4 regions of the Enterobacter sp. 6722112 genome follow, and region 2 is predicted to be linked to each of the others. Evidence: predicted binding sites of a transcription regulator. Region 2 holds the regulator's gene; each other region holds the start of a gene.
The links. Region 2 encodes sigma-54, which starts transcription at its own class of promoters, with help from an activator protein. Its sites were predicted from a motif close to GTTGGCACANNTTTCGCTNT; they were not measured.
Positions count from the first base shown of each region.

Region 1 (7,757 bases), 2.7 Mb from region 2:
AGCCAAAGCCCAGCATTTTCAGCTGGTTTTTCATGTACGCAATGTTGTCGTACGTCCACGGAGCCGGTGCCGTGTTGTTTTTCACCGCCGCGCCTTCAGCAGGCAGGCCGAACGCATCCCAGCCGATTGGCTGAAGAACGTTTTTGCCCAGCATACGCTGGTAGCGCGCAATCACGTCACCGATGGTGTAGTTACGCACGTGGCCCATGTGTAGTCGACCAGAAGGATAGGGAAGCATCGACAGGCAGTAATACTTCTCTTTGCTCTCGTCTTCGGTTACTTCAAAGGTGCGCTTCTCGTCCCAGTGTTGCTGGACTTTTGATTCTATCTCTTCCGGGCGGTATTGCTCTTGCATGGCAGCCAGTGGTCCTGTGTTCAATACAGCTACAAATGTAGCCAATGGATGTGGTAATTCAGATCCGCATAGCATAGCCCAAACGCCCGCGTCAAAACAGCCTTTCACGCAAATGCACTTTGCAGGAATTTACCGGGTCTGTGCTTCACCTGACAAAGCGGCGGCGAAATAAGGTCTATTATTAGAGACAGTTACTTACCCGGGAGGCAAAATGATGAACAAGGTTGCTCAATTTTACCGTGAACTGGTAGCGACTCTGACGGAACGGCTGCGTAACGGCGAGCGTGATATCGACGCGCTGGTCGAACAGGCACGCGCACGCGTGACGCAAACGGGTGAGTTAACGCGAACCGAAGTGGAAGAGGTGACGCGCGCCGTGCGCCGTGACCTGGAGGAGTTTGCGCGAAGCTATGAAGAGAGCCAGGACGAGATCGCCGACAGCGTTTTTATGCGGGTCATCAAAGAGAGCCTGTGGCAGGAGCTGGCGGATATTACCGATAAAACTCAGCTGGAATGGCGTGAGGTGTTTCAGGATTTAAACCACCACGGTGTCTATCACAGCGGCGAAGTAGTGGGGTTGGGGAACCTGGTGTGTGAGAAGTGCCACCATCATATCGCCGTTTATACGCCGGAGGTGTTGTCGCTGTGTCCGAAGTGCGGGCACGACCAGTTCCAGCGTCGGCCATTTGAGCCGTAGGTAAAAGCAAAACTGTTTGCACCCTCTCCCTGTGGGAGAGGGGCGGGGTGAGGGCATCAGGCCGCAGAATAATAAGCCAGCCGCTCCGCCAGTAAATCCACAAACGCTTCCCGATCGATATCCACCATTACCGTGGTATTCGGCTTGTTTCCCGTCAATGAGTAATAGTCCACCACCGTCATTCCCTGGGTATATTTCCCCTGTGTTTCCACACCAACCCAACGCTCGACCGTGGTAAACATTTCCGGCTTCAGCAGCCAGGCGATGGTGCATGGGTCATGCAGCGGGGCGCCGTGGAAGCCCCACTTCTCGGCTTTGTGATACTCCATAAAGAAGTCGAGCAGCTCGGCCACGGTCGTTGCAACCGGGTTGCCCACGGCGCGGAAGCGTTCAATATCGTCTGTCATAATCTGTGCCCGATGCGTCACGTCCAGCCCCGCCATCACAATCGGCAGGCCCGACTGGAAGACGATTTCCGCGGCTTCCGGGTCAACGAAGATGTTGAACTCTGCTGCTGGCGTCCAGTTCCCCAGCCCCATTGCCCCGCCCATGATGACGATACGGGCGATGTTGCTGTGCAGTTCAGGATGGCTGTTCAGCAGCAGCGCTACGTTGGTCTGCGGGCCGGTCGCCACCAACGTCACGGGCTCTGCGCTCTCACGCAGCACCTTCGCCATGAGCTCGACGGCAGTGCAGTTTTGCGGTGTGAAATTCGGCTCCGGTAGCGCCGGGCCATCCAGCCCACTTTCACCGTGAACATTATCCGCAATGATCAGCTCGCGCATCAGTGGCTTAACGGCGCCACCTGCGACCGGAATATCGGTGCGTTTCAGCAGCGTCAACATGCGCAACACGTTTCGCAAGGTTTTATCCGGCGTCTGGTTCCCGGCGGAGGAGGTGACAGCTTTTACGTCCAGTTCAGGGGAAGCAAGAGCAAGGACGAGTGCGATCGCGTCATCATGACCCGGATCGCAGTCGAGAATAATTGGCTGTGCCATAGCGTTCTCCATTCTCAGCATTATTTGTGACAAGGTTAACGCTGCGATGTGACGCCGAATAGAAAAAGAGATCTAAAGCGTGAAGCAGTGCGCAATCCGCAGATTGCGCACTAAAAAGATTAATGCAGGATTTTGGCGAGGAAGTCTTTTGCACGTTCAGATTTAGGATTTGCGAAGAACTCTTCTTTTGGTGAGTCTTCAACAATTTTCCCTTCATCCATGAAGATCACGCGGTTGGCCACTTTACGGGCGAAGCCCATTTCGTGCGTCACCACCATCATGGTCATCCCTTCGTGCGCCAGCTCCACCATGACGTCCAGCACTTCGTTGATCATCTCAGGGTCGAGCGCGGACGTCGGCTCATCAAACAGCATTGCCACCGGATCCATGCACAGCGCACGCGCGATTGCCACACGCTGCTGTTGGCCGCCCGAAAGCTGGGCCGGGAACTTATTCGCATGCGCAGACAGCCCGACGCGTTCCAGCAGCTTCAGCCCCTTTTCGCGCGCCGCTTTTTTGTCGCGCTTCAGCACTTTGACCTGCGCCAGCGTCAGGTTCTCAATGATGGACAGGTGAGGGAACAGCTCAAAATGCTGGAACACCATCCCTACGTGGGAGCGAAGCTGGGCAAGGTTGGTTTTGCGGTCATTTACTTTGGTGCCGTTAACGACAATCTCGCCCTGCTGGACAGGTTCCAGCCCATTAACGGTTTTGATAAGCGTGGACTTACCGGAACCGGACGGGCCGCATACCACTACCACATCGCCTTTTTTTACTTCTGTTGAGCAGTCGGTCAGCACCTGAAAGTGCCCATACCATTTAGAAACATTTTTCAGGGAAATCATTATACCGTCCTTTTCTTCAGCCAGCTGACCAACAGCGATGCGCTTAAACTAATCACAAAATAGACCCCGCCCGCGAAGAGGATCATCTCAACCTGCGTTCCGTCACGTTCGCCAATGGTGGAGGCGGTACGGAAGAAGTCTGCCAGACTCAGCACGTAGACCAGGGAGGTATCCTGGAACAGGACGATGCCCTGCGTCAGCAGCAGCGGAACCATGGCGCGAAACGCCTGCGGCAGAATAATGAGCTTCATGGACTGCCAGTGCGTCATACCGAGCGCCAGCGCAGCGCTGGACTGCCCGCGAGAGATACTCTGAATACCTGCGCGGATGATCTCTGAGTAGTAGGCGGCTTCAAACATGGAAAACGCCACCATGGCAGAGATCAGGCGGATATCGGTCTTTGGCGACAGTCCCAGTACGTTCTGTAAAAAGCCGGGAACAATCAGATAAAACCACAGCAGCACCATGACCAGTGGAATGGAGCGGAATACGTTAACGTAAGCCGTGGCAAACCAGGCGAGCGGCTTAAAGCTCGACAGGCGCATCACTGCCAGCAGGGTGCCCCAGACGATACCGACGATAATGGCGATAACGGTGATCTTTAAGGTGATTGCCAGTCCATCCAGCAGATAGGGCATGGAGGGAACAATGGAACTCCAGTCAAAATCGTACATTTATTTGCCCCCCAGATTGCCCGGCAGGCGTACTTTGCGTTCAACCAGGTTCATCACCAGCATGATGAAAGCGTTAATCAGAACATAGGCGAGCGTGATCGCCGTGAAGGATTCCCAGGCGTGAGCGGAGTAATCCAGCAGTTTGCCCGCCTGTGCCGCCATATCCACCAGACCGATGGTTGAGGCGATAGCCGAGTTTTTTACCAGGTTCATCATCTCGGACGTCATCGGCGGAACGATGACGCGGTAAGCGTTAGGCAGCAGTACGTAACGGTAGGCCTGGGGCAGAGTCAGGCCCATTGCCAGTGCCGCATTCTTTTGCCCGCGCGGCAGTGACTGTATGGCGGCACGTACCTGCTCGCAGACGCGCGCAGCGGTGAACAGCCCCAGACACAGCATAGAGGAGACAAAAAATTGTACGTTAGGATCCAGCTCGGCCTTAAACCACATGCCGAGATCTTCCGGCAGCAGTTCCGGGATCACCAGATACCAGGTAAAGAACTGCACGATCAGCGGAACGTTACGGAACAGTTCCACATAGAGCGTGCCAATCGAAGAGAGAAAACGGTTAGGGACGGTACGCAGAATACCGAACAGCGAACCGACAAGAAACGCGATAATCCACGCCGTTATCGATAACGCAACGGTAACCTGAAAGCCGCTCCACAGCCAGCCGAGATAGGTGGTGTTGCCGAACGGGGCTTGTTGCAGAAAGATGCCCCAGTTCCAGTCAATTGACATAGTAAACTCCAGAAAAAAAAGGGTAGCAGCGCTACCCTCGAAGATTGGTGAGAAGCTCAATTTTTGCGCTGAGTGGGGAACGACCACTCAACGTATGTCTGTCCATGCTTCCCGACAATCGAGAGGGCAGGAGATCCCGCCCCTGTCGTTCTAATTAGTTAAGAGCTTTGTCGTTTGGTGATTTGAACAGCGCTTTCATGTCGTCAGACAGTTCAAAGTTCATGTTCAGGTTTTTTGGTGGAATTGGGTTCTTGAACCATTTGTCGAACCATTTTGCCGCTTCGCCGGAGGTTTGCGCCTGAGCGATGGTGTCATCGATCAGTTTCTTGAAGTCCTCGTCACCTTTACGCAGCATACAGCCGTAGGCTTCTTTCGACTGGGCGGTACCGACGATTTCCCAGTTGTCTGGTTTCTTCGCTTTCGCGCGTTCGCCCGCCAGCAGGGCGTCATCCATCATAAACGCGACAGCACGGCCGCTTTCCAGGGTACGGAAGGAGTCGCCATGGTCTTTCGCGCTGATGATGCGCATGTCCATTTTCTTCTCGTCGTTCAGCTTGTGCAGCAGCACTTCGGACGTGGTACCGGAGGTCACGACAACCGCTTTGCCTTTCAGGTCAGCAAAATCTTTGATGTCGCCGCCTTTCTTCGTCAGCAGGCGGGTGCCCACAACGAAGATGGTGTCCGAGAAAGCGGCCTGTTTCTGACGCTCAAGGTTGTTGGTGGTTGAGCCACATTCAAAATCAAATGTGCCGTTTTGCAGCAGAGGAATACGGTTTTGTGAAGTGATGGGGATCAGCTTCACTTGCAGGTCAGGTTTGTTCAGCTTTTTCTTCACGGCTTCAACGATGGCGTTGGAGTAATCCTGTGAATAGCCCACGACTTTTTGCGTGTTGTCGTAGTAAGAGAACGGGACAGAAGATTCACGGTGGCCGACCACGATCACGCCGTTTTTGGCAATCTTGTCGAGAGTGCTTCCTGCTGCCGGAGCGTCTTCAGCGTGGACAACCCCCGCAGACATTCCCATAACCAGCATTGCTGTGGCCAGTTTACGTAATTGCATACCCAACTCCTTTCTTATCAGCGCCAGTGACGCATAGATACCCATTGTGATGTTGTTATATCTCGCGCAATGCGAGTGCAGTGTTATGCAAGCTTGTTAACATTTAGTCTGGCTTAATGTAAAGATTTTGCTGCGTTATTGTTTATTTTTGCGAAGCGCGCCGCACCATTCAGAGGCAATAATCCCTCGTTGCACCGTTTCGGTGCTACCGATGATCTACGCTGGTGCGACAAAGTTGCACGTTAAGCCAGACAGCGTTGATATGAATAAACAAAGCAACAGGCGTGCCAGAATTGAAGTTTGGGAGGAAATTGTCGGGTGGGGGCGGCGGAGAGTAGGCCGGGTAAGGCGTAGCCGCCACCCGGCAACAGAAGGTAAGGTTATTTACGACGCTGACGCAGGCTCATCAGTACTGCGCCAAAGCCGAAGAGCAAGGTCAAAATCCACAGCGGCCAGTTCCCGGTGCGCGCGTAAGGCGTAAGCCCGGTAGTTGGCGTGACGTTAGTAGTCAGCACCTCACGGGTAAATTGCGGGATCATGGCCTGGATTTCACCCTGCGGACCAATCACGGCGGTAATGCCGTTATTGGTGCTGCGCAGCAACGGACGCGCCAGCTCCAGAGAACGCATTCGCGCCATCTGGAAGTGCTGCCACGGGCCAATCGATTTACCGAACCACGCATCGTTTGAGATGGTCAGCAGATAGTCGGTGTCCGGGCGGAAATTATCGCGCACCTGCTCGCCGAGGATAATCTCGTAGCAAATGGCGGCCGTCAGGGCAAAACCGTGCGCATGCAGCTGCGGCTGAACGTAAGGGCCCCGGCTGAATGAGGACATCGGCAAATCAAAGAACGGTGCCAGTGGGCGCAGAATAGACTCCAGCGGAACAAATTCGCCAAACGGTACAAGGTGGTTTTTGTTGTAGCGATTGGTGGAGGTATAGCTGTATTCGCTGTCCTTACCGAGCGTAATGATCGTGTTGTACGTGTCATAGCGGTTCTGCTGATTGAGACGCGCATCCACAATTCCGGTGATCAGCGTACTGCCGCGCGCGCGCAGCAGATCATCCATCATCTTCAGGAAGGGCTGCTGATTGATCTCCAGGTCCGGGATCGCAGACTCAGGCCAGATGATGAGCTGCGATTTGCCCATCACCTTTTCAGTGGCGTTGGCGTAGATTTTCAGCGTGTTCAGCAGCTGATTCTCATCCCATTTCAGGGACTGTGGGATATCGCCCTGGACCAGAGAAACCTGCGTGGCGCGCGCGGGCTCCAGCGTAAACCACTGGATATAACGCAGCGGGAAGGGCAGGGCAAACAGGATCAACGCGGCAACCAGCGGCTTCCAGTTACGTGTCACCAGAGCCAGCACCAGCAGGCCGCTGACCGCCATGAGCAGGAAGTTGATCGCCTCCACGCCCATGACCGGGGCCAGGCCTTTCAGCGGGCCGTCTACCTGGCTATAGCCGAACTGCAACCACGGGAAGCCGGTCAGTACCCAGCCGCGCAGAAATTCGGTGATTTGCCAGACAACGGGTGCCGCTATCGCCACGCGCAGCCAGGTCGTTTTTGGCCACAGGCGAGACAGGATGCCCGCGAACAGGCCGGTGTAGAGTGAGAGATAGGCGGCGAGCAGCACAACCAGGAAGACGTTAACCGGCCCCGGCATTCCGCCAAATTGCGCGATACTGACGTAGACCCAGTTGATACCAGAGCCGAACAGCCCCAGCCCCCAGAAGTAGCCAATGGCCGCGGCCTGTACCGGACGACGGTTCAGGGTAAGACCCTGTAGCCCCATCAGGGAGAGAATAGCGGCCGGCCAGATATCGTAAGGAGAAAAAGCCAGCGTACCGCTGGCTCCGAGTAACAGCGCCAGCAGCAAACGGACGCGCTGGCGTTCAAAGAGTGGGGCAAATGCCATTTACATTAATCTTCCAGTTTTGGCACCGGTGAGTCGTCCGGCATTCTGACGTGAACCTGAATAATACGTCGGCTGTCAGCCATTGCGACCTTGAACTGGTAACCATCGATGTCAACGGTTTCACCGCGGGCCGGAAGATGGCCGAAGGCCTGCATCACCAGACCACCAATGGTGTCCACTTCTTCATCGCTGAAGCTGGTGCCAAAGGTATCGTTGAAGTCTTCAATGGAGGCCAGCGCGCGCACGGTCCAGGTGTGGCGGCTCAGCTGACGGAAGTCGATATCCTCTTCTTCGTCATACTCATCTTCGATTTCGCCCACGATCAGCTCAAGGATGTCTTCGATTGTGACCAGACCGGAAACGCCACCAAATTCATCAATAACAATCGCCATGTGATAGCGCTGGGAGCGAAACTCCTTCAGCATCCGATCCACACGTTTACTTTCCGGCACAACCACGGCCGGGCGT
Region 1 covers NZ_JBZWGR010000007.1:1,080,587-1,088,343, forward strand. The annotation lists gene leuS (leucine--tRNA ligase) at 1-355, opposite strand, end outside; gene AC4OVU_RS06665 (zinc ribbon-containing protein) at 570-1,052, shown strand; gene rihA (pyrimidine-specific ribonucleoside hydrolase RihA) at 1,109-2,050, opposite strand; gene AC4OVU_RS06675 (amino acid ABC transporter ATP-binding protein) at 2,170-2,895, opposite strand; gene gltK (glutamate/aspartate ABC transporter permease GltK) at 2,895-3,569, opposite strand; gene gltJ (glutamate/aspartate ABC transporter permease GltJ) at 3,570-4,310, opposite strand; gene AC4OVU_RS06690 (amino acid ABC transporter substrate-binding protein) at 4,465-5,370, opposite strand; gene lnt (apolipoprotein N-acyltransferase) at 5,751-7,289, opposite strand; gene corC (CNNM family magnesium/cobalt transport protein CorC) at 7,295-7,757, opposite strand, start outside.
Region 1: the regulator sigma-54 is predicted to act here: its motif matches at 5,643-5,662, upstream of AC4OVU_RS06690 (amino acid ABC transporter substrate-binding protein).

Region 2 (7,757 bases):
GAGCGGAAGTAATCGGCCAGCTGTTCGGCAATGTAGACCGAACGATGTTTACCGCCGGTACAGCCAATCGCCACCGTCAGGTAGCTGCGATTGTTTGTTTCCAGCATAGGTAACCATAGCTCAAGGTAGCTTCGCGTCTGGTAGATAAAATTGTGTACTTCTGTGTGTCGATCGAGGAACGCTGCCACCGGCTTATCCAGACCGGTCATCGGACGCAGTTTCGGATCCCAGTGTGGGTTCGGCAGGAAACGCACATCAAAAACGTAATCCGCATCGATAGGTATGCCGTGCTTAAAGCCGAAGGATTCAAACACCATCGTCAGTTCGCGCTCGCGCTTGCCGAGTAAGCGCGTACGCAGCATTTCCGCCAGCTCGTGGACGGACATTTCGGAGGTGTCGACAATCAGGTCGGCCCGGGAACGCAGCGGCTCAAGCAGATCGCTCTCTTTATCGATGGCGCTTTCCAGCGAAAGATTTTTACTGGAGAGCGGATGCAAACGACGTGTATCGCTGTAGCGACGGATCAGCGTGTTGCGGTCAGCGTCCAGGAACAAGAGCTGAGGCGAGAAGCATTCCGGCAGGCTGTTCATTGCCTGCTCGAAGATTTCCGGCGATTCCGGCATGTTACGCACGTCGATACTGACGGCGGCAGAGATTTGCCTGTCCCCCAGCGTCCGCGCCAGATCGGGTAACAACACTACCGGCAGGTTATCTACACAGTAAAATCCCATGTCTTCCAGCGCGCGCAGGGCCACGGACTTCCCGGACCCCGAACGACCGCTGACGATCATCAGCACCATGTTCCGTTTCTCCTCAGGGCAGCCGTTCTGAAGGCCCTTTCCCGATTATGCCTCATCCTGATTGCCTTCTGCTTCAGTGATAATTTGATAAAGCTCTTCATCACTTTGGGCTGAGCGCAGTCGACGACAAATGGTTTTATCCGCCAGACGTTTGGCAACCAGCGACAGCGTGTGCAGGTGGGTTTTGGTCTGATCGGCAGGAACCAGCAGCGCGAAAAGCAGATCCACAGGCTGGTTATCGATGGCGTCAAAAGCGATAGGCGTTTCCAGTTGCACAAACACCCCCACGGCACGCAGCGTATCTTCTTCCAGCTTGCCATGCGGGATCGCAATGCCATTGCCGATGCCGGTACTGCCCATTTTTTCACGGGTCAGAATGGCTTCAAACACGATCTGCGGCGGCAGACCCAGCTGTTTTGCGGCCAGCTCACTGATGATTTCCAGCGCACGTTTTTTGCTCTGGCAGTGAACGCCACTGCGGGTACAATCCTGGTTAAGGACATTGCTCAGTTGAAGAGCGGAATCGTTGTTTATCATAATTTCACCTAAGCGCTAACTGTACAAATGGCCTGTTGTGTTTCACAACAGGCCGTCCTGCACCCGTTAACTGCCCGGACAATTAGTGTTGTTTCAGTTTATCTTTATGTTTATTGAGCTGTCTCGCAAGCTTATCAATCAAGCCGTCGATAGCCGCGTACATGTCTTGCCCTTCCGCACTGGCATGGAGTTCCCCTCCGTTGACGTGCAGGGTCGCATCCGAGATATGCGTCACTTTCTCCACTTTCAACACAACATAGACCTGGTTGATCCTCTCGAAATACTGCTCGAGTTTCGCAAACTTAGTGTTTACAAAATCGCGTAAAGCCTCAGTAATCTCGACGTTATGTCCGGTGATATTGAGCTGCATAGTGTCTTCCTTATCGGTTGTGTCAAACCAGTTGTTTACGCTGGTTAGACGGCGGAATGGATAAAGACTCTCGATACTTCGCGACAGTACGACGTGCCACCATAATACCCTGATCGGACAGCATGGTGGTTAACTTACTGTCACTGAGTGGCTTCGCGGGGTTCTCCGCGGCGATCAACTTCTTCACCAGTGCGCGAATAGCCGTTGACGAGGCTTCGCCGCCGCCTTCGGTGTTCACGTGGCTGGAGAAGAAATACTTAAGCTCAAAAATACCGCGTGGGCTGTGCAGATATTTCTGCGTGGTCACGCGGGAAATGGTTGATTCATGCATCTCGACGGCCTGGGCGATGTCTGCCAGCACCATCGGTTTCATAAACTCTTCGCCCTGCTCAAAGAACGCCTGCTGCTGTTCGACAATACAGCGGCTGACGCGCAGCAGCGTGTCATTACGGCTCTCCAGGCTCTTGATCAACCAGCGTGCTTCCTGAAGGTTGCTGCGAATGTATTGATTATCAGCGTCGTTACGGGCGCTGGTGCACATGGAGGCGTATTGCTGGTTGATTTGCAGGCGAGGAATGCTGTCGGCGTTCAGTTCAACGACCCACCGGCCATTGTGTTTTCTCACCAGCACATCAGGAATGACATATTCCGGTTCGCTGGTCTGGATCGACTGCCCCGGACGCGGATCGAGCGACTGGATCAGATTCACCGCTTCCTTCAGCACCTCTTCTTTCAGGCGTGTGACGCGCATCAGGGTGCGGAAGTCGTGATTCGCCAGCAGATCCAGATGATCGCTGATGATGAGCCGGGCTTCGTCAATCCACGGTGTCTCTTTGGCAAACTGCGAAAGCTGGATCAGAAGGCAGTCGCGCAGATCTTTCGCGGCGACACCTATCGGGTCGAAACGCTGAACGCGTTTCAGAACGGCTTCGATCTCTTCCAGTTCAATCTCGTCATTGCCGATGCTTTCAAGAATCTCGTCCAACGTCACGGTCAAATAGCCCGTGTCGTCAACGGCATCGACAATCGAGGTGGCAATGGCGCGATCGGTATCGGAGAAAGGGGTCAGCTCTACCTGCCACATCAGGTAGTCCTGAAGCGACTGGGTGGTTTCGCCCTGGTAGACCGGGAGTTCATCGTCCTGGTAGTCTGCACGTGTCCCGGAAGGGGTACCCGCGGTGTAAATTTCATCCCAGCTGGCATCCAGCGGCAGTTCGTCCGGCATCTCTTTCTGTTCGAGCGCATCTACGGAGTCGAGCGTTTCTGTGTCCTGCGTCTGCTGGGCGTCTACCTCGTCATGAAGATCGGTTTGCTCCAGCAGCGGATTGCTGTCCAGCGCCTGCTGGAGCTCCTGCTGGAGTTCTAACGTGGACAGCTGCAACAGACGGATTGCCTGCTGTAGCTGCGGCGTCATGGCCAGTTGCTGGCTGAGCCGTAATTGCAAACCTTGCTTCATGTTCAGAGCGTTTTTCTCCGGTTCGGCGTGACTTAACCTCTACCCTATCAGAGTCTGAAGTCTTCCCCAAGGTACACGCGCTTAACATGCTCATCTTCGAGGATTTGCTGCGGCGTACCGTGGGCAATCAGATGGCCCTGGCTCACTATGTAGGCGCGCTCACACACGGCCAGCGTTTCACGAACGTTGTGGTCCGTGATCAGTACGCCAAGCCCGCTGTCGCGCAGGTGCTCAATGATACGTTTGATATCGATAACGGAGATGGGGTCAACGCCCGCAAACGGTTCATCCAGCAGGATGAATTTTGGGTTTGCTGCCAGCGCGCGCGCAATCTCAACGCGGCGGCGTTCACCACCGGACAGCGCCTGGCCGAGGCTGTCACGCAGATGCTCGATATGAAACTCTTCCATCAGCTCGTTCGCACGGTCAGAGCGCTGCTCGCTGGTCAGATCGTCACGGATCTGGAGCACGGCCATCAGGTTGTCGAACACGCTTAAGCGGCGGAAAATAGACGCTTCCTGCGGCAAATAGCCGATGCCACGACGCGCGCGGGCATGCAGCGGCAGCAGGCTGATATCTTCATCATCGATGATGATGTTGCCGGCGTCACGCGGGACGATGCCCACCACCATGTAGAAGGTCGTGGTTTTACCCGCCCCGTTAGGGCCAAGCAAACCCACGATTTCGCCGGAGTTGACGGTCAGACTGACATCTTCGACGACGCGGCGGCCCTTATACGCTTTCGCGAGGTTTTTTGCAGTTAAAGTTGCCATAACGAATTAGTTACTCTTTTTCTGTGCCGGAGCCTGACCGTTGTTCTTGTCCTGCAACTGCGAAGGCACAAGCACGGTCGTGACGCGTTTGCCTTTTTCGCTGGAGGCCTGCATTTTCTGCTCTTTCACCAGATAGGTGATCTTGTCGCCTTTGATATTGCTGTCCAGCTGTTCTAGGTAAGCATTACCGGTCAGGATGACCAGATCCTTCGCCAGTTCATAGTGCATATGCGAGGCATGGCCTTTCACCGGCTTGCCGTTGTCCTGCATCTGGTAGAAGGTGGCCGGGTTGCCATAACCATCGATAATCTCTTTGCCCTGCTCGCCGCCCGGACGGGTAACGACCACTTTGTCGGCGTTGATTTTAATGGTGCCCTGGGTCATGACGACGTTGCCGGTAAAGGTGACGACGTTACCCTGCATATCCAGAGACTGGGTATCGGATTCAATATGAATCGGCTGTTCGGTGTCGCCAGTCACAGCAAGCGCGGGAAGACTGGCCGCCAGCAGCGCGCTGGCGATAACAACTTTAAGGCTGAGTTTGTTTGTTTTGAATTTCATAGGAGGTTCTAACCTTTTCAATCAGCTCGGCGTTTTTGCTGCGTAAGTTCCCGCGCATTCTTAAACCGCTGGAATTAAATGTTGTGCCATACAGGGTGACTAGATCCTGCGACGTGACATCCTGGGTGACCAGGTTGATCTGGGCGTTATCCGTCGTAATTTTTCGCAGTTGCGCGTCAGCGGTCAGGGCGTTGACTTCAACGTGACCATACAGGTAAAGCATACGGTCATTTGTCAGTTTTGCCCGGTCAGACTTGATAGACCACGTCGGCACTTTGTCCGTATCAAAGGTGGTCATGACCGGTTGGGTAAACCACGAGGTACCGTCATCTGAAAAATATTCTACATGCTGAGCAACGAGGCGATAGTTCAGCGCGCCTTCCGGGCTATAGACCACGGTGTCGCTGTGATCGCTTTTGTAGGTCGGGTCGCTCGTGTTAACCACTTCCGCTTGCGTATCATCGCGGTCAGCGAGGTTGACGCCAATCAGTACCAGGGCGACAAGCGCAAGCAGAATGATAACCCAACGTCTGGTTTTACTCATATCGATTGCCCTTTCGCCTCATCAAGCTTGCCCTGCGACAGCAGAAGCAGATCGCAGACTTCACGGACGGCGCCGCGGCCACCGTGAATATGGGTAACGTAATCAGCACGCGGGATCAGCAGCGGGTGCGCGTCAGCCACGGCGATGCTCAGACCCACCTCCGCCATCACTGGCCAGTCGATCAAATCATCCCCGACGTATGCCACATTCTCTGGTGCAATGGCCAGTTTTCCCAGCAGATCCCGGAAAGCTACCATCTTATCAGACTGCCCCTGATAGAGATGGGTAATGCCCAGCGTTTCACACCGATCTTCTACCAGTTTAGCTTTCCGCCCGGTGATGATAGCAACTTCAATACCGGACGTGAGCGCACAGCGGATACCGTAACCGTCGCGAACGTTAAAGGCTTTCAGCTCTTCGCCGTTATTGCCCATATAAATCAGACCGTCGGAGAGCACACCATCCACATCGAGGATCAACAGGCGGATATTTTCCGCCTTTGCCATCATGTGGGCGCTCACCGGGCCATAACAGGTTGCAAGGGATGCACCCGCATTACTCATTGTCTTATCCTTCATTACACTACGCCAGCGCGCAGCAGATCATGCATATGTACCACACCCAGCAGTTGGTCGCCATCGGCAACCATCACTGAGGTAATATGACGGGACTGCATCAGGTTCAGCACATCTACCGCCAGCGTGCCCGGACGGACGCGGATCCCGCCTGGCGTCATCACATCAGCAATGCCCAGCGTTCGGACATCCACACCCATATCGAATACCCGGCGCAGGTCGCCGTCGGTGAAAATGCCCTGAATCTTCATCAGATCGTCGCAGATAACCGTCATGCCCAGGTTTTTACGGGTGATCTCCAGTAACGCGTCGCGCAAAGAGGCCTCTTTGCTCACGTGCGGGATCTCATCTCCGGTGTGCATAATATCGTTAACCCGCAGCAGCAGTTTGCGCCCGAGCGCGCCGCCGGGATGAGACAGGGCAAAATCTTCAGGCGTAAAACCGCGGGCTTCCAGCAGCGCAACGGCAAGGGCATCGCCCATCACCAGCGCGGCGGTTGTGCTGGAGGTCGGCGCCAGCCCCAGCGGACAGGCTTCTTTAGGCACTTTCACGCACAGGTGAATATCCGCCGCACGCGCCATGCTGCTTTCCGGTCGGCTGGTCATGCAAATCAGCGGTACGTGCAGACGCTTCAGCACCGGGATCAACGCCAGGATTTCATTCGATTCCCCGGAGTTGGACAGCGCAATAACCACGTCCTGCGGCGTAACCATGCCGAGGTCACCGTGCGCGGCTTCACCGGGATGAACGAAGAATGACGACGTGCCGGTACTGGCAAAGGTCGCCGCCATTTTGCGTCCGATATGGCCGGATTTGCCCATCCCCATCACCACGACTTTGCCGGCACAGTAGAACATCTTCTCACAGGCCAGACTAAAATCCTGATTAATGTACTGATCTAACTGCGCCAGACCTTCACGTTCAATCTCCAGAACGTCTTTGCCTGCTTTCTGAAAGTCAAAACCCGGCTGCAATTCTATTTGCGACATAATGCGTTTCCGTTTACCCAGAGAGAAGAGGCGAAAGCCAGTACAGCATCGCCAGCCATACGATAAATCCACCCGTCAGCAGCGCGCCTGCGCCTTTGCCGATCTGCTCTTTTCGCCGCCAGCAGAGCAGGGCGAAAATCACGCTGACCAGCAGCATCACACCGTAATCGCGCGTGAAAACCATAGGGTTAAACGGCCCCGGCGAGATTAGCGCCGGCAGCCCCGTCACGATCGCGATATTGAAAATATTCGAGCCAATGATATTGCCGATGGCGATATCATCTTCCCCTTTACGCGCCCCGGCGATGGCGGTGGCCAGCTCTGGCAGGCTGGTGCCGATGGCGATTACCGTCAGACCGATTGTCAGTTCGCTCATCGCAAACGCGTTCGCCAGCACCGTCGCGTTATCGACCACCATCCGCGTGGCCATTGGCATGATGATCAGCGCGACGCCCAGCCACAGCAGGGCGACGGGTAAGGTCCCTTCCCGGGGCAGCTCGGCGAGATGCTCACGCGTAAGGCTATCGTTACCCTGTTTTTCCGCCAGACGTGCGATCTTCACGCTGTAAAGCAACCAGATCACGGCCAAGGCGAGCAGGAATATACCGTCACCGACGCTCAGCACCCCGTCATAAAGTACGTAGCCTGCCAGCAGACTGACGACTAACATTAACGGCAATTCCCGGCGCAAAACATCAGAATGCACGCGAAATGGATGCAGTAATGCGGCTAAGCCTAAAATCAGTAAGATATTGACGATGTTAGAGCCAATCGCGGTGCCGATAGCGAGGTCGACCTGCCCATGCAGCGAGGCTGAAACAGAAACGATGATTTCAGGAAGCGATGTGCCTACACTGACCACCGTCATGCCGATAATGATGGGCGGCATGCCAATGAGTCGACAGAGAATGGATGCGGCAAAGACCAAACGGTCAGCACTGTAGACCACCAACAGTAAACCAATTATTAACAGTGCTGTTGCTAAAAGCATCAAAAGTCCTTTCTTCAGGTATACTCGCTGGTCCACTGCGCACGAATGTTGGCGCCAGAAGAAGTCTGAGACGTAACGAATTCCTAATTTTGACTTTATGCGCCGGAAAAGTAAAACAAATGCCAGCTTTCGCTAACCCCAATAGTGAATATTCTGTAAAA
Region 2 covers NZ_JBZWGR010000007.1:3,745,616-3,753,372, reverse strand. The annotation lists gene rapZ (RNase adapter RapZ) at 1-800, opposite strand, end outside; gene ptsN (PTS IIA-like nitrogen regulatory protein PtsN) at 846-1,337, opposite strand; gene hpf (ribosome hibernation promoting factor) at 1,420-1,707, opposite strand; gene rpoN (RNA polymerase factor sigma-54) at 1,730-3,163, opposite strand; gene lptB (LPS export ABC transporter ATP-binding protein) at 3,211-3,936, opposite strand; gene lptA (lipopolysaccharide ABC transporter substrate-binding protein LptA) at 3,943-4,497, opposite strand; gene lptC (LPS export ABC transporter periplasmic protein LptC) at 4,466-5,041, opposite strand; gene kdsC (3-deoxy-manno-octulosonate-8-phosphatase KdsC) at 5,038-5,604, opposite strand; gene kdsD (arabinose-5-phosphate isomerase KdsD) at 5,619-6,605, opposite strand; gene AC4OVU_RS19370 (calcium/sodium antiporter) at 6,619-7,596, opposite strand.

Region 3 (7,757 bases), 470 kb from region 2:
CGATAAACGCCTCGCTCTGGCCGAGGGCGAAGAAGGACTGATAAATCACCCACTCGCCGGCAAAGCCGTTCAGCGGCGGCAGCGCAGCCATCGCCATCAGCCCGACCAGCATCGCCAGCGAAATGACGGGCATTTTTTTGCCAATCCCACCGAGCTTTTCAATATCGCGGTGCCCTGTGCGGAACCAGACGCTACCCGCGCCGAGGAACAGGGTGCTTTTAAACAGGCTGTGGTTGATGAGGTGATACAGACCGCCAATAAACCCGGCGGCAATTAGTGTCGGCTGGTTGAGCGCCAGCCCGGTGACGCCCGCGCCCATGCCGAGCAGGATAATCCCGATGTTCTCCAGGGTGTGGTACGCCAGCAGACGCTGGATGTTGTGCTCCATCAGCGCGTAGAGGCCACCGACGAACGCGGTGATCATCCCCGCAATCAGCAGCGCCACGCCCCACCACAGCGGCGGCTGACCGCCCGACAGGGTTATCATCAGGATGCCGAACAGACCGACCTTCATCACCACGGTGGAGAACAGCGCAGCGGCCGGGGCTGAGGCATTGGCATGCGCCTGCGGCACCCAGCCGTGCAGCGGGATTATCCCGGCCAGCAGGCCAAAACCGACTACGCCCAACAGCCAGACGTCGTTGCCCAGCGGCTGGCCGTTAAGCACGGCAAAATCCAGCGTGCCGAAACGCTGCCACACCAGCCAGCAGGCCAGCGCCAGCAGCAGCGTACCGAGACGTCCGAGCGCAAACCACAGCTTGCCGGAGGCGCTGCATCCGGTCAGGAACACGCCGCACAGGGCCATGATTTCTGCCATCACCACCAGCGCGCCGAGGTTGCTGGCGATAACGGTACAGACCGCGGCGGCCATCAACAGGTTAACCAGCAGGCCGTTGGCTTTGGTGTGCTGATGTCGGTGCCAGTCGACATTAAACAGGCTGATAAACAGCCCGCACAGGCCAAAGGTTATCAGCCAGATGGCGTTCAGCGGCGTAAGCTCAACGGCGTGGTGAATCAGCGGGATGAGGGTGTCAACAGACTGGCCGTCGATCAGGACAACCCCGCCCGCCGCCAGCGTCATCAGGCTGCCGACCGCCCCGCCGATACCGGCGATCGCGCCGCTCAGCGTTTTATGGAAGGAGAGAAGCAGCGCCAGGACAGCGGCGGCGGCAAACCAGGCCACACCGCTGGTCATCATAACTATCGCGTTCATTTCGCCCCCTCGTTAAGCGCCCGCAGCAGCGAAAGATCGCCGACGTCGGTATTGATGGTCAGCTCGCGCTTGCGTTTGCTGGTGCGAGCGATGTCGCGGATGTTGACCAGGACCAGCGCCCGGGTCGGGCAGGTCCGCACGCAGGCCGGACCCTGCTCATCGAAGCTGCACAGATCGCACTTCACCGCAACGGCGCGAATGCCCGGCACCCAGTCCAGCAGCGTACTCACGCGTGCCGGAGCCGGTGGCGCAGGCGGCGCTTTCGCAGTATTAGCATTCGCCGGAATATGCAGCGGACGGCTGCCGGAAAACTCAATGGCGCCGAACGGACAGGCGATGCCGCACAGCTTGCAGCTCACGCACAGGCTTTCGTTCAGCTGTACCGCGCCGTCAACGCGGGTGATGGCATTGACAGGACAGACGCCCGCGCACGGGGCGTCTTCACAGTGGTGACAGAGCTGCGGGGCAGACTCTTTCTCATTACGCATGACGCGCAGGCGCGGCATGGACTGTAGCCCGTGCAGGCGGTGCGTTTCCGAGCACGCCGCCTCACAGGTCCGACAGCCAATACAGACCGTCGAGTCAGCAATTACAAAACGGTTCACCGGGTCATCCTCTGGTGATGGTCATTTTTGACGAAAAAAAACTGTCTTATCGACACTTCTCGACACTCGTTTTTCAGGCCACGTTCGCGGAGGATTTTCCGTCGATCAGCTGTTTCAGGTTGACTGGCCTGTCATGCTCAACGGCGGCGTAGAGGCCGTTGTAAACCGGCGCGATTTTCTCCAGATAGTGCTCCAGCACCTGCTGGCGATCGCGGTTGCTGACGTGACCGTCCACCATGCCGTCCGCCATCAGCTGCGCCCGGGCGATGCAGTGCCTGTCTCCCTCTTTCGTCTCGACGTAGTACTCAATCGTGTGGCTGTTGAAGGTCTCCGCCAGGGTGACGTAAATCGTAAAGTGGCCGAACAGGACAAAACGCATATCCCCCTGCGCCGCACAGCTCATGGCGTGATGCAGATGGGCCTTCGACAGCGTGATCCCCTGGATCAGTGAATTGCAGTACAGGTGCCATTGCTCCTGGAGCTGCTGATGACGTTGTGCGATGTAATCCGCTTTTTCGCTAATTTCCCAAATAGTCATAAAAGGTATCCGGTTAATGGAGTTAGCGGCTGTTAGGCAGATTTCGTGCCAGTTTTTAATTTGTTGATTTAAATGGATTTTAAAGAGATGCGCACTGTCACCGCCGCGGTGTCGACGTGTCATTTCGACAGCGTTGACATCGTCACGCCGTAACGCAAATCAAGCTGGCACCGTTATTGCATTGAAGGGGCAATTCATTAAGGAGGCGTCATGCACGAAATCACCCTCTGCCAGCGGGCACTGGAACTTATCGAACAGCAGGCAGTGCAAAACCACGCGAAACGCGTCACCGGCGTCTGGCTGAAGGTCGGGGCGTTTTCCTGCGTCGAGACCAGCGCCCTCACCTTCTGTTTTGAGCTGGTGTGCCGCGGCACGCTGGCGGAAGGGTGCGAGCTGCATATCGACGAGCAGCAGGCGGAGTGCTGGTGCGAGCAGTGTCAGCAGTACGTCACGCTGCTGTCATCGAAGGTACAGCGCTGTCCGCAGTGCCAGAGCAGCGGGCTGCGCATCGTGGCGGATGACGGTATGCAGATCCAACGCCTCGAAATCGAGAAGGAGTAATGTATGTGTAGTACCTGCGGTTGCGCTGAAGGCAACCTGTATATAGAAGGGGATGAACACCGTCCCCACTCCGCGTTTCGCTCCGCGCCCTTTTCTCCTGCCCCGCGTCCCGCGGCGGCCCTGACCGGCATCACCTTTGCCCCGCAGCGTTCCGACGCGGGCGACCTCCATTACGGCCACGGCGAAGCGGGTACGCACGCGCCGGGCATCAGCCAGCGCCAGATGCTGGAGGTGGAGATCAACGTGCTGGACAAAAATAACCAGCTCGCCGCCCGCAATCGCGCCCGCTTTGCCGCGCGCGAACAGCTGGTGCTGAACCTGGTCTCCAGCCCCGGCTCCGGTAAAACCACGCTGCTGACCGAAACCCTCAAACGGCTGAATAAACGCGTCTCCTGCGCCGTGATCGAAGGCGACCAGCAAACGGTAAACGACGCCGCGCGCATCCGCGAAACCGGTACGCCTGCGATTCAGGTCAACACCGGGAAAGGGTGCCACCTGGACGCGCAGATGATTGCCGACGCCGCCCCGCGCCTGTCGCTGGCGGATAACGGTATCCTGTTTATTGAAAACGTCGGCAACCTGGTCTGCCCGGCAAGCTTCGACCTCGGCGAGCGGCATAAAGTGGCGGTGCTCTCCGTGACCGAAGGGGAAGACAAGCCGCTGAAATATCCGCATATGTTTGCCGCCGCCTCCCTCATGCTGCTGAACAAGGTCGACCTGCTGCCGTACCTGAATTTCGACGTGGATAAGTGCCTGGCTTACGCACGGGAAGTGAACCCGGACATTGAGATCCTGCTGGTTTCCGCCACGCGCGGCGACGGGATGGATGCCTGGCTGAACTGGCTGGAGAACGAACGATGTGCATAGGCGTCCCCGGACAAATTTATTCCATCGACGGCAATCAGGCCAAAGTGGAAGTCTGCGGCATCCTGCGCGATGTCGACCTGACGCTGGTAGGCAGCCACGATGAGACCGGCGCAACGCGTCTCGGCCAGTGGGTGCTGGTCCACGTGGGTTTTGCCATGAGCGTGATTAATGAGGAAGAAGCCCGCGACACGCTGGACGCGCTACAGAATATGTTCGATGTCGAGCCGGACGTGGGCGCCCTGTTGTATGGGGAGGAACGTTAACACATGCGTTACGTTGATGAATATCGCGCGCCTGAGCAGGTGTTGCAGCTTATCGATCGCCTGAAAACCCGCGCCTCGCTGCTGGACTACACGAAAGAAAAACCGCTGCGGATCATGGAGGTGTGCGGCGGACACACCCACGCCATCTTTAAATTTGGCCTCGACCAGCTGCTGCCGGAGAACATCGAGTTTATCCACGGCCCCGGCTGCCCGGTGTGCATGCTGCCGATGGGGCGCATCGACAGCTGTATCGACATCGCCAGCCGCCCCGGTGTGATTTTTTGCACCTTTGGCGACGCCATGCGTGTACCGGGAAAAAATGGCTCGCTGCTCCAGGCGAAGGCGCGCGGCGCAGACGTGCGGATCGTCTACTCACCGATGGATGCCCTGACGCTGGCGATGGCTAATCCTGAGCGTAAGGTCGTCTTTTTCGGGCTGGGTTTTGAAACCACCATGCCCGCCACCGCCATTACCCTCCAGCAGGCGAAAGCCCGCAACGTCACAAACTTTTACTTTTTCTGCCAGCACATCACGCTTATTCCCACGCTGCGCAGCCTGCTTGAAGCGCCGGATAACGGTATCGACGCGTTTCTGGCGCCGGGCCACGTCAGCATGGTGATCGGCACAGAAGCCTACGGTTTTATCGCTGAACAGTACAATCGTCCGTTAGTGGTGGCTGGTTTCGAGCCACTTGATCTACTGCAAGGCGTGACCATGCTGGTTGAGCAGAAAATAGCGGCCCTGAGTGCGGTGGAAAATCAGTATCGTCGCGTGGTGCCCGATGCAGGTAACAGACGGGCACAGCAGGCCATAGCCGACGTGTTTAGCGTCGAAGGCGACAGCGAGTGGCGCGGACTGGGGCTGATTGCCGAATCCGGCGTGCACCTGACGCCCACGTATCGCGCCTTCGACGCCGAAGCGCATTTCCGCCCGCAACCGCAGCAGGTGTGCGACGATCCCCGCGCCCGCTGTGGCGACGTACTCACCGGCAAATGCAAACCTCATCACTGCCCGTTATTTGGCAACGCCTGTAACCCGCAAACCGCGTTTGGCGCGCTGATGGTCTCTTCCGAAGGGGCATGCGCCGCGTGGTATCACTATCGCAACCAGGAGTGTGAAGCATGAACACGGTGGAAATGGCGCACGGAAGCGGTGGACTGGCGATGCAGCAGTTGATTAACCGGCTGTTTATGGAAGCCTTTAATAACCCCTGGCTCGCCGAGCAGGAAGATCAGGCGCGTATTGACCTCGCGACCCTGACCGCCCACGGCGACAGGCTGGCGTTCTCTACCGACAGCTACGTGATTGACCCGCTGTTCTTCCCGGGAGGCGATATCGGCAAGCTCGCCGTCTGCGGCACGGCAAACGACGTCGCCGTCAGCGGCGCGATCCCCCGCTACCTCTCCTGCGGGTTTATCCTCGAAGAAGGGTTACCAATGGAGACGCTCACGGCGGTGGTCAACAGCATGGCGCACACCGCCCGCGAGGCGGGGATCGCCATCGTCACCGGGGATACCAAGGTGGTGCAGCGCGGCGCGGCGGATAAGCTCTTCATCAACACAGCCGGGATGGGCGCGATCCCTGCCGACATTCACTGGGGCGCGCAGCAGCTTTGCGCAGGCGACGTGCTGATTGTCAGCGGCACGCTGGGCTGCCACGGGGCAACCATCCTGAACCTGCGCGAAGGCCTGGGGCTGGATGGCGAGCTGCGCAGTGACTGCGCGGTACTCACGCCGCTGATCCAGACGCTGCGCGACATGCCGGGCGTAAAAGCCCTGCGCGACGCCACGCGGGGCGGCGTGAATGCCGTCGTGCACGAGTTCGCGGCAAGCTGCGGCTGCGGGATTGAGCTGACCGAGCGCGGCCTGCCCGTTAAGCCCGCCGTGCGCGGGCTGTGCGAGCTACTAGGTCTAGACCCGCTTAACTTTGCCAATGAGGGCAAGCTGGTGATCGGCGTGGAACGCGCGGCGGCGGAAGCCGTACTTGCACAGCTGCGCACGCATCCTTTAGGGAAAGACGCGGCCATCATCGGCGACGTGGTTGAGCGCAAAGGGGTGCGCCTGACCGGGCTTTACGGCGTGAAGCGCACGCTGGATCTGCCGCACGCTGAACCGTTACCCCGAATTTGCTAGACCGCGCCAAAAGCGGTCAGCGCTGAATTTCTCTTTTTGCCAGTTTCTATTGGAAAGCAACAATGCCGTATACACCGATGAGCGATCTTGTACAGCAGGGCCTGTTTGACATCACGCGCACACTTTTACAACAGCCCGATCTCGGCGCGCTGAGCGATGCCCTGACGCGGCTGGTCAGGCAATCAGCGCTGGCGGACAGCGCCGCCATTGTGCTCTGGCATAGCGCAACCCACCGCGCGAGTTATTTCTCAACGCGTGATAACGGCAAAATCTTCGAATATGAAGATGAAACGTTTCTGGCCCACGGTCCGGTGCGGCGTATTCTCTCCCGCCCGGAAGCGCTGCACTGCAATTTTGACCAGTTTCGCCAGGCCTGGCCGAAGCTGGCAGAGAGCAATCTTTACCACCCGTTCGGCCACTACAGCATGCTGCCGCTGGCGGTGGAAGGGCAAATTTTTGGCGGCTGCGAGTTTATCCGTGATACCGACCAGCCCTGGAGCGAGGCGGAGTACGAACGCCTGCACACCTTTACCCAGATTGTGGCCGTTGTCGCGGAGCAGATCCAAAGCCGCGTCACCAATAACGTGGACTACGACCTGCTGAGCCGCGAGCGCGATAACTTCCGCATTCTGGTTGCCATCACCAACGCCGTGCTCTCCCGCCTGGACATGGATGAGTTGGTCAGCGAAGTGTCAAAAGAGATCCATCACTATTTTAAAATCGATGCCATCAGCATTGCGCTACGCGGCAACCGGAAAGGCAAGCTGAACATCTACTCCACCCACTACCTTGATGAAGCCAACCCGGCGCACGAGCAGAGCGAAGTGGACGAAGCGGGAACGCTGTCCGAGCGGGTATTTAAAAGCAAAGAGATCCTGCTGCTCAATCTCAATGAACAGGATCCGGTAGCCCCCTACGAGCGGATGTTGTTCAACACCTGGGGCAACAAGATCCAGACCCTGTGCCTGCTGCCGCTGATGTCCGGCAACACCATGCTCGGCGTGCTTAAACTGGCGCAGTGCGATGAGGCCGTATTTACCACCGCCAACCTGAAGCTGCTGCGCCAGATCGCCGAGCGTATCTCCATTGCGCTGGATAACGCCCTCGCCTATCAGGAGATCCACCGCCTGAAGGAGCGGCTGGTGGACGAAAACCTGGCGCTGACCGAGCAGCTCAACAACGTGGACAGCGAGTTTGGCGAAATCATCGGACGCAGCGATGCCATGTACAGCGTCCTTAAGCAGGTGGAAATGGTGGCGCAGAGCGACAGCACGGTGCTGATCCTCGGTGAAACCGGTACCGGGAAAGAGCTGATTGCCCGGGCGATCCACAACCTGAGCAACCGCAACAGCCGCCGGATGGTGAAGATGAACTGCGCGGCGATGCCTGCGGGCTTACTGGAAAGCGACCTGTTCGGCCACGAGCGTGGCGCCTTTACCGGCGCCAGCAGCCAGCGGCTGGGCCGTTTTGAACTGGCGGATAAAAGCTCGTTGTTCCTCGACGAAGTGGGCGATATGCCGCTGGAGCTTCAGCCCAAGCTGCTGCGCGTTTTGCAGGAGCAGGAGTTCGAGCGCCTCG
Region 3 covers NZ_JBZWGR010000007.1:3,275,681-3,283,437, forward strand. The annotation lists gene hycC (formate hydrogenlyase subunit 3) at 1-1,213, opposite strand, end outside; gene AC4OVU_RS17100 (4Fe-4S dicluster domain-containing protein) at 1,210-1,818, opposite strand; gene hycA (formate hydrogenlyase regulator HycA) at 1,892-2,356, opposite strand; gene hypA (hydrogenase maturation nickel metallochaperone HypA) at 2,567-2,917, shown strand; gene hypB (hydrogenase nickel incorporation protein HypB) at 2,921-3,784, shown strand; gene AC4OVU_RS17120 (HypC/HybG/HupF family hydrogenase formation chaperone) at 3,775-4,047, shown strand; gene hypD (hydrogenase formation protein HypD) at 4,051-5,172, shown strand; gene hypE (hydrogenase expression/formation protein HypE) at 5,169-6,179, shown strand; gene flhA (formate hydrogenlyase transcriptional activator FlhA) at 6,242-7,757, shown strand, end outside.
Region 3: the regulator sigma-54 is predicted to act here: its motif matches at 2,520-2,539, upstream of hypA (hydrogenase maturation nickel metallochaperone HypA).

Region 4 (7,757 bases), 490 kb from region 2:
GATAACCTGGGCGACGCCGGATTTGTGGTGGTCGGGCTGTTTGTCGCCTGCTGGCTGATCTCGATGGCGAACTATCGCTGGCGCGGTTATGACGCGCTGGTGGTGCGCTCCTGACGCTGAAAGTGTAGCGATAAAAAAAGCCCCGGGACATCGGGGCGGTGGACAACAAAATCCAAAGGTTAAGTAAGCGTGGCAGTACTGTAGGCCGGGTAAGCGGAGCGACACCCGGCATGACGAGGGTTAAGCTGGTAGCGATTTCAGCAGCGCGAAGGCCTCCTTCATTCTGTCTTCGCTGACGACAAAGGCGCGCATCTGACCGTCGGTATCGGTGCCGCGCGCCACCATGCCCTGAGGCGAAAGGACAATCTCCCAGTCCAGATCCTGACGCTGCGTTTCACCTGCGAGATGCAGCGGTAGTTCCGGCGTTTTTACCTTCACCAGCATGGCGGGTAATTTCACCGGGGCGTTGCCGCCGAGCAGGTTTTTCGCCAGGAACATGGCGCTTAACTGAATCGGTTGCAGGAACGGCAGCACCTGGCCGTTAATTTCCGCGCAGTCGCCCAGGGCATAAATGTCCGGCTGGGTGGTTTGCAGGTAGCTGTCCACCTTCACGCCGCGATTGATCTCTGCGCCCGCGCGGTGCGCCAGCGCGGTTTCCGGGCGCAACCCCGTCGCCGCAATAACCACATCCACTTCCACGCTGCGGTTGCGGTCGAGCGTCGCACAAATGCCGGTTTCGGTTTTGCTCAGGCTCTGTAACTGCGATTTCAGCAGCAGATGCACGCCCATGTCGGTCAGACGATGCTGTAAGCGACTGCTTACTTCTGCTGGCATCAGCGCTGACAGAATGCTGGCCGCGTGGTCAACCAGGGTGACGGATTTTCCCGCCCGGCAGAAGTCCATCGCCAGCTCGGTGCCAATCAGTCCGCCGCCGACAATCATCACCCGCATGGCGTCGCGTAACAGGGTCTCGCTGGCCTGATACTCCTGCTGGCTGTTGAGCGTGACCATCAGCTCGCGGCCCTCAACCGGCGGCACAAACGCCGATGCCCCCGTCGCCAGCACCAGCTTGTCGTACTGCCAGGTTTTATCTTTCGCGTTCACCACGTGGGCGTCGGCGTCGATATCGGTGACCCAGGTGTACGGAAACAGACGCAGGTTAAACTGTTCTGCGAACTCCCCCGCCGTCTGGCGGGTGAGATCGTCGGCGCGCTGATTCTGGCTAATGACGTGGCTTAAATCAGGCTTGTTGTACTCATCCATGCTGTCGGCGGCGATCACCGTCAACGGCACGTTAGCATCCTGTTTGCGGATATTTTTCACCAGCTGGCGGGCGGCAAAGCCCGAGCCGATAATGACGATGCCGTGGCTCATTTTGCCTCCGTTGCCAGTTCATCAAAGACGTCTTTCCCGAGGGAACATTCCGGGCAGAGGAAGTTGTCCGGCACCTCGCTCCACGGCGTACCCGGCGCGACATCCTGCAACGGCTCGCCCAGCTCAGGATCGTAAATCCACTGGCAGACGCTGCACTGCATGCAAGGGCCGAGGTCGGCAGCGGCAGGAGCGGCTTCTGCTACAGCTTTCGGCGTAACCGCCGCGGCGGGTGCGGTTTCCGGCAGCGGCGCAAGCGCCCACTGGCGGGCAATGTCGCGACCGTGCTGACGACAGATTTCCAGCGCGTCGAGATCCGGACGCCATTTCGCCTTCAGGCTCAGGGACATCTCAAAACCAGCATCCTGTAAACGGGTGGAGAGACGGTCTACCGCGCCGCCGCTCCAGCCGTGTGAACCAAAGGCGCTGGCGCGTTTGTTACGAAAGCGCAGGCCGGTCATCTCTTCCACCAGTCCGGCAATTTTCGGCATCATCACGTTATTCATGGTGGAGGTACCCACCAGCACGCCTTTGGAGCGGAAGACGTTGGTCAATACCTCATTCTTATCGCTGCGCGCCACGTTGAAGATTTTCACCGCCACGTTCGGGTCAACTTCGTTGATGCCCTGGGCAATGGCGTCCGCCATCATGCGGGTGTTGTTGGACATGGTGTCGTAGAAGATGGTGATGCGATCTTCCTGATAGTCCGCCGCCCACTTCAGGTACAGTTCGACAATCTGGGTTGGATTTTCACGCCATACCACGCCGTGGGAGGTGGCAATCATATCCACCGGCAGGTTGAAGCCGAGGATCTCGGTGATTTTTGGCGTGACCAGACGGCTGAACGGGGTCAGGATGTTGGCGTAGTAGCGCTGGCACTGTTCGAACAGCTCGGTCTGATCCACTTCGTCGTTGAACAGACGTTCGTCACAGTAGTGCTGGCCGAAGGCGTCGTTACTGAACAGCACCGCGTCACCGGTCATGTAGGTCATCATGCTGTCCGGCCAGTGCAGCATTGGGGTTTCCACGAAGATCAGCTGTTTGCCATTGCCGATATCCAGCGTGTCGCCGGTTTTCACGGTGTGGAAGTTCCACTCCGGATGGTGGTGGTGGCCGTTGATGGAGTCAATGGCGTTGGTGGTGCAGTAGATTGGGGTATCCGGAATGTGGGACATCAGCTCGGTCAGCGCCCCGGCATGATCCTCTTCCGCGTGGTTGATGATGATGTAGTCGATGTCGTTCAGATCGATTTCGCTGCGCAGGTTCTGCACGAACTCGCGGCTGAATTTGTGATCGACGGTATCGATCAGGACGTTTTTACCTTCACGAATGAGATAGCTGTTGTAGCTGCTGCCGCGCAGCGTTTTGTATTCCGTCCCGTGAAAATCACGTACTTCCCAGTCACGTTGACCCACCCAATGAATGTTATTTTTAACCAGAATAGACATAGCAACCTCAACTTAATACGGCGTTTTCAAATAAGATGACTGTCATATATCAAGTTGCGTGCCAACTTTTTAACTCATTGAAAATAATGTATTTATATTTTGATGCTCCCTAATGGGTAGTCATTTTGACTATCTTAAAAATTGTCAATATGACACTATGCATTGTCAAAATGACAGTGAGGCAGAGATGAGCTTTTCCGTAGATGTGCTGGCGAAGATCGCCATAGAACTGCAAACCGGTATTGGTCATCAGGACCGCTTTCAGCGGCTGATCTCCACGTTGCGCCACGTGCTGGATTGCGATGCGTCGGCGCTGCTGCGTTACGAAGGGCGGCAGTTTATTCCGCTGGCTATCGACGGTCTGGCGAAGGACGTACTCGGGCGGCGCTTTACCCTGGAGGGCCACCCGCGTCTGGAAACCATCGCCCGTGCGGGTGACGTGGTGCGTTTCCCGGCAGACAGCGATCTGCCCGATCCTTACGACGGCCTGATCCCCGGACAGGAGAGCCTGAAGGTGCACGCCTGTATCGGCCTGCCGCTGTTTGCCGGGCAGAACCTGATTGGCGCGTTAACCCTCGACGGCATGTCGCCTGATCAGTTCGATACCTTCAGCGATGAAGAGCTACGGCTGATTGCCGCGCTGGCGGCCGGGGCGCTGAACAACGCCCTGCTGATAGAACAGCTGGAGAGCCAGAATATTCTTCCGGGTAGCCCGACGGCGTTTGAGCAGGTGGCGCACACCGAAATGATCGGCCTTTCGCCGGGCATGGCGCAGCTCAAAAAAGAGATTGAGATTGTCGCCGCGTCTGATTTGAACGTGCTGATCTTCGGGGAGACCGGCACCGGTAAAGAGCTGGTGGCAAAAGCGATCCACGAAGCCTCGCCCCGTGCGGTGAATCCGCTGGTCTATCTCAACTGCGCGGCGTTGCCGGAAAGCGTGGCGGAAAGCGAGCTGTTCGGACACGTCAAAGGGGCCTTTACCGGGGCGATCAGCAACCGCAGCGGCAAGTTCGAAATGGCTGATAACGGCACGCTGTTCCTCGATGAAATTGGCGAACTCTCCCTTTCGCTTCAGGCCAAACTGCTGCGGGTGTTGCAGTATGGCGATATTCAACGCGTGGGAGACGATCGCAGCTTACGCGTGGATGTGCGCGTGCTGGCGGCGACGAACCGCGATCTGCGCGAAGAGGTGCTGGCGGGGAATTTCCGCGCCGATCTGTTCCACCGTCTGAGCGTGTTCCCGCTCACGGTGCCGCCGCTGCGCGAGCGGGGCGAGGATGTGGTTCTGCTGGCGGGCTTTTTCTGCGAACAGTGTCGGCTCAAAATGGGGCTTTCCCGCGTGGTGCTAAGTCCCGGCGCGAGGACGCACCTGCTGAGCTACGGCTGGCCGGGTAACGTGCGTGAACTGGAACATGCGATCCACCGCGCGGTGGTGCTGGCGCGGGCAACGCGTTCGGGGGATGAAGTGGTTATTCATGCGCGCCATTTCGCGCTGCATGAGGAAACGATGCCGCCCGTGAAGCCGGTGATACCTGAGAGCGTGAACGAAAACCTGCGCGAGGCGACGGATGCGTTCCAGCGTCAGATGATCGCCCGCGCGCTGGAGCAGAATAACCGCAGCTGGGCGGCGTGCGCGCGGGCGCTGGAGATGGACGTCGCCAACCTTCACAGGCTGGCGAAACGTCTGGGGCTGAAGGGTTAAATAATCCCCGCCTGGTAGAAGTCTTGCAGGTTGATCGCGCCGCACAGCCTGCCGTGCTCGTCCACCACCGGCGCGGCGGTGATTTTGCGCTTCATCAGCACCTCTTTGGCTTCAATCGCGCGGCTGTCGGCATTCAGCGTCAGCCCGCCCTGGGTCATTGCTTCGGATACCCGCGCCTCCAGCTTGCCGCCGCCCACCAGCCAGCGGCGCAGGTCGCCGTCGGTGAAGACGCCCTTCACCTGGCGGTCATTGTCGCATACCGCAACCAGCCCCAGCCCGGTGCGGCTCAGCTCCAGCATGGCGTCCATCACGCTGGTGTCGAGTTTGACCTGAGGAATGGCATCGTCCGTGCGCATCAGGTGGTGAACTTTGTTGAGCAGACGAGCCCCAAGCGCGCCCGCAGGATGGGAACGGGCGAAATCTTCCTCATTAAAACCGCGCGCCTGCATCACCGCCATCGCCAGGGCGTCACCCATCATCAGCGTGTTGACGGTGCTGGAGGTCGGTGCCAGGTGCATCGGACAGGCTTCGCGCTCAACGGAAATATCCAGCGTTGCTTTCGCGGCCAGCGCCAGCGGCGAACGGGATTTGCCGGTCATCGCTAACAGGGCCACCGATTTTTCTTGCAGGCGAGGGATGATGAGATCCAGCTCTTTGGCTGAACCGGAGTAGGAGATAAACAGCATCACGTCGCGGCTTTCGATCATCCCCAGATCGCCGTGCAGCGCTTCGGCAGGATGCACGAAGAACGCCGGGGTGCCGGTGCTGGCAAGCGTCGCGGCAATCTTCTTGCCGATATGACCGGATTTACCGATACCCGCCACGATCACTTTGCCCTCGCAGTGGATAATGGTGTTGGCTGCACGAACAAAATCCTCACCCAGACGTTCCGGCAGGCGGCTGGCTTCCTGTAGCTCCAGCAGCAGGGTCTGACGGCCTGCGTTTAACAGAAAATCACTCATTTTTCTCTCCGGTTACGATCACGTCGATGCCCTTCGCTTCCAGCGCTTTTTTAAATGCCGGATCGATACCTGCGTCGGTAATCAGCTTATCGACGCTTTCAAGGCTACAGACAATGTTGGGGCTTTTACGGCCAAATTTCGACGAGTCCGCCATCAAAATCACTTCCCGCGCGGCGTTGCACATCGCTTTGCTGACGCTGAACACCTCGTTGAAGGTGGTCACGCCCGCGTTGAGGTCGATGCCGTCCGTGCCCATAAACAGCTTATCGAAGCTGAAGTGGTCGAAGGCATTCTCCGCCAGCTGCCCGTGAAACGACGCGGATTTTTTACGGAAGGTGCCACCGGGCATCAGGATGGTCTGCTCGCTGTCGAACTCTGACAGGGCATTGACGATGTGCAGGCTGTTGGTCATCACGGTGATGTTATTAAAGCGGCTGAGCAGCGGGATCATCTGTAGGACGGTACTGCCTGCGTCGAGGATAATGGAATCGCCGTCCTGGATAAATTTGACGGCGGCTTCGGCAATCAGCGCTTTCTGGTGAGTATTGATCAGCGTTTTGTGGTCGATAGGCGGGTCGGCTTCGTCTTTATTGAGCACCACGCCGCCGTAGGTACGAATGACGGCGCCGGAGTTTTCGAGCAACACCAGGTCCTTGCGTATTGTCGTGCCGGTGGTGTCAAAGTAGTGGGCCAGATCCTCTACCGAGCACTTTCCCTGCTTTTGCAGATGCTCAAGTATGGCCGCCTGCCGCTGACGTGGTTTCATAGGCGCTTCGTTCCTTACGTTGCGAAATGATAATTCCGCAAGTTTATAACTTTCACAACGAAATTATCCATGTTTCAGATTAAGCGCTAATGATAGTGCATTCTGACAGAGTGAATCATGGGGGAAGATCACATCAGGTTGTAATTCATGCAGCGAAATGCCGTCGATCGCCTGGATTTTGGTCGGACGGGCAAACACCGTTACGCCGCGCATGATGAGGGAATCGCAAACCATATTGTTTTCATCCAGCGCAACAGCGACGACAACCCGCGGTTTAAAGCGTCCCCCGGAACGCCCGACGCCCACGCGTCCCTTCTGACACAGGGCATCAAAGGCGCGGTTAAACTGACGGATTTGCCAGCCGCCAAACGCCATCTGGCAAAGCCAGGCGAGGGCGGCGACGGTGATGAGTGCAGTGACCATATCGGCTCCTTAACTGCCGGGTGCGTCTTACCCGGCCTACGGGGATTGTAACCCCGGTAAGCGCAGCGCCACCGGGGAATGAACTCAGAACATCACCTGCCCACCGGTAACGTTAATCGACTGCCCGGTGCAGTACGAGGCTTTCGGGCTGGCGTAAAACAGCAGCATGTTCAGCACGTCCTGATAATCGCACCCGCGCTTCAGCGGCACTTTGTCGATGTAGTACTGTTCGACGTCCTCTGCTTTGATGCCAAGTTTGGCGGCATACTGCGGCAGCAGGGACTGGAACATCGGGGATTTCAGCAGATTACCCAGCATCAGCGCGTGCACGGTTATGCCGTATTCGGCCAGATCCAGCGCCAGAGACTGCGTCAGCCCGACGCCGCCAAACTTCGCCGCGCTGTAGCCGGAGTTGTGCTTGCTGCCCACTTTCCCCGATTTTGAGTTGATCTGAATGATGCGACCCTGAATACCGTCGCGGATCATCAGACGGGAAAATTCGCGGGCGCAGAGGAAATAGCCCACCAGATTCACCTGCAACGAGCGATCAAAATCCCCCAGTTCGAAATCGCTGATAAAGGCCGCTTTCGCAATCCCCGCGCTGTAGACCAGCAGATCGGTGCGACCAAAAATCTCATCCACGCCGCGGGCCAGCGCCATCACGCTCTGCTCGCTGGTGGCGTCGGCGCCAAATCCATACGCCATCCCTTCGCCAAATTCGGTGTTGATGGCGTCCGCTACGCGGGCGGCTTTCTCACTCTGAATATCCACGACCGCCACGCGGTAGCCCTCTGCGGCAAGCCCATGGCAGAGGAACTCGCCTAAGGTTTGTCCCCCACCAATGACAACGGCAACCTGACTCATGTGTCTCTCCTTTATTACGAAATAAATTTTAACGTGCAGCCTGGGGTGACAGCCTGCGGAACCGGCCCCTCAACGTGAACCGTGCCGGGATACTCCGCCCGCGGCTGGCCGTCGAAACGCAAGGTGATGTGCCCCAGCTCGCGCAGGTTTTGCTCGGCGACGTCACCGACGGCGGTTACGGCATAGCGCGCCTTGCCCAGCTCCAGCTGGCCACCGGCCTT
Region 4 covers NZ_JBZWGR010000007.1:3,254,476-3,262,232, reverse strand. The annotation lists gene AC4OVU_RS17035 (HoxN/HupN/NixA family nickel/cobalt transporter) at 1-114, shown strand, start outside; gene norW (NADH:flavorubredoxin reductase NorW) at 241-1,374, opposite strand; gene norV (anaerobic nitric oxide reductase flavorubredoxin) at 1,371-2,819, opposite strand; gene norR (nitric oxide reductase transcriptional regulator NorR) at 3,007-4,521, shown strand; gene gutQ (arabinose-5-phosphate isomerase GutQ) at 4,518-5,483, opposite strand; gene srlR (glucitol operon DNA-binding transcriptional repressor SrlR) at 5,476-6,249, opposite strand; gene gutM (transcriptional regulator GutM) at 6,313-6,672, opposite strand; gene srlD (sorbitol-6-phosphate dehydrogenase) at 6,757-7,536, opposite strand; gene srlB (PTS glucitol/sorbitol transporter subunit IIA) at 7,551-7,757, opposite strand, start outside.
Region 4: the regulator sigma-54 is predicted to act here: its motif matches at 2,866-2,885, upstream of norV (anaerobic nitric oxide reductase flavorubredoxin).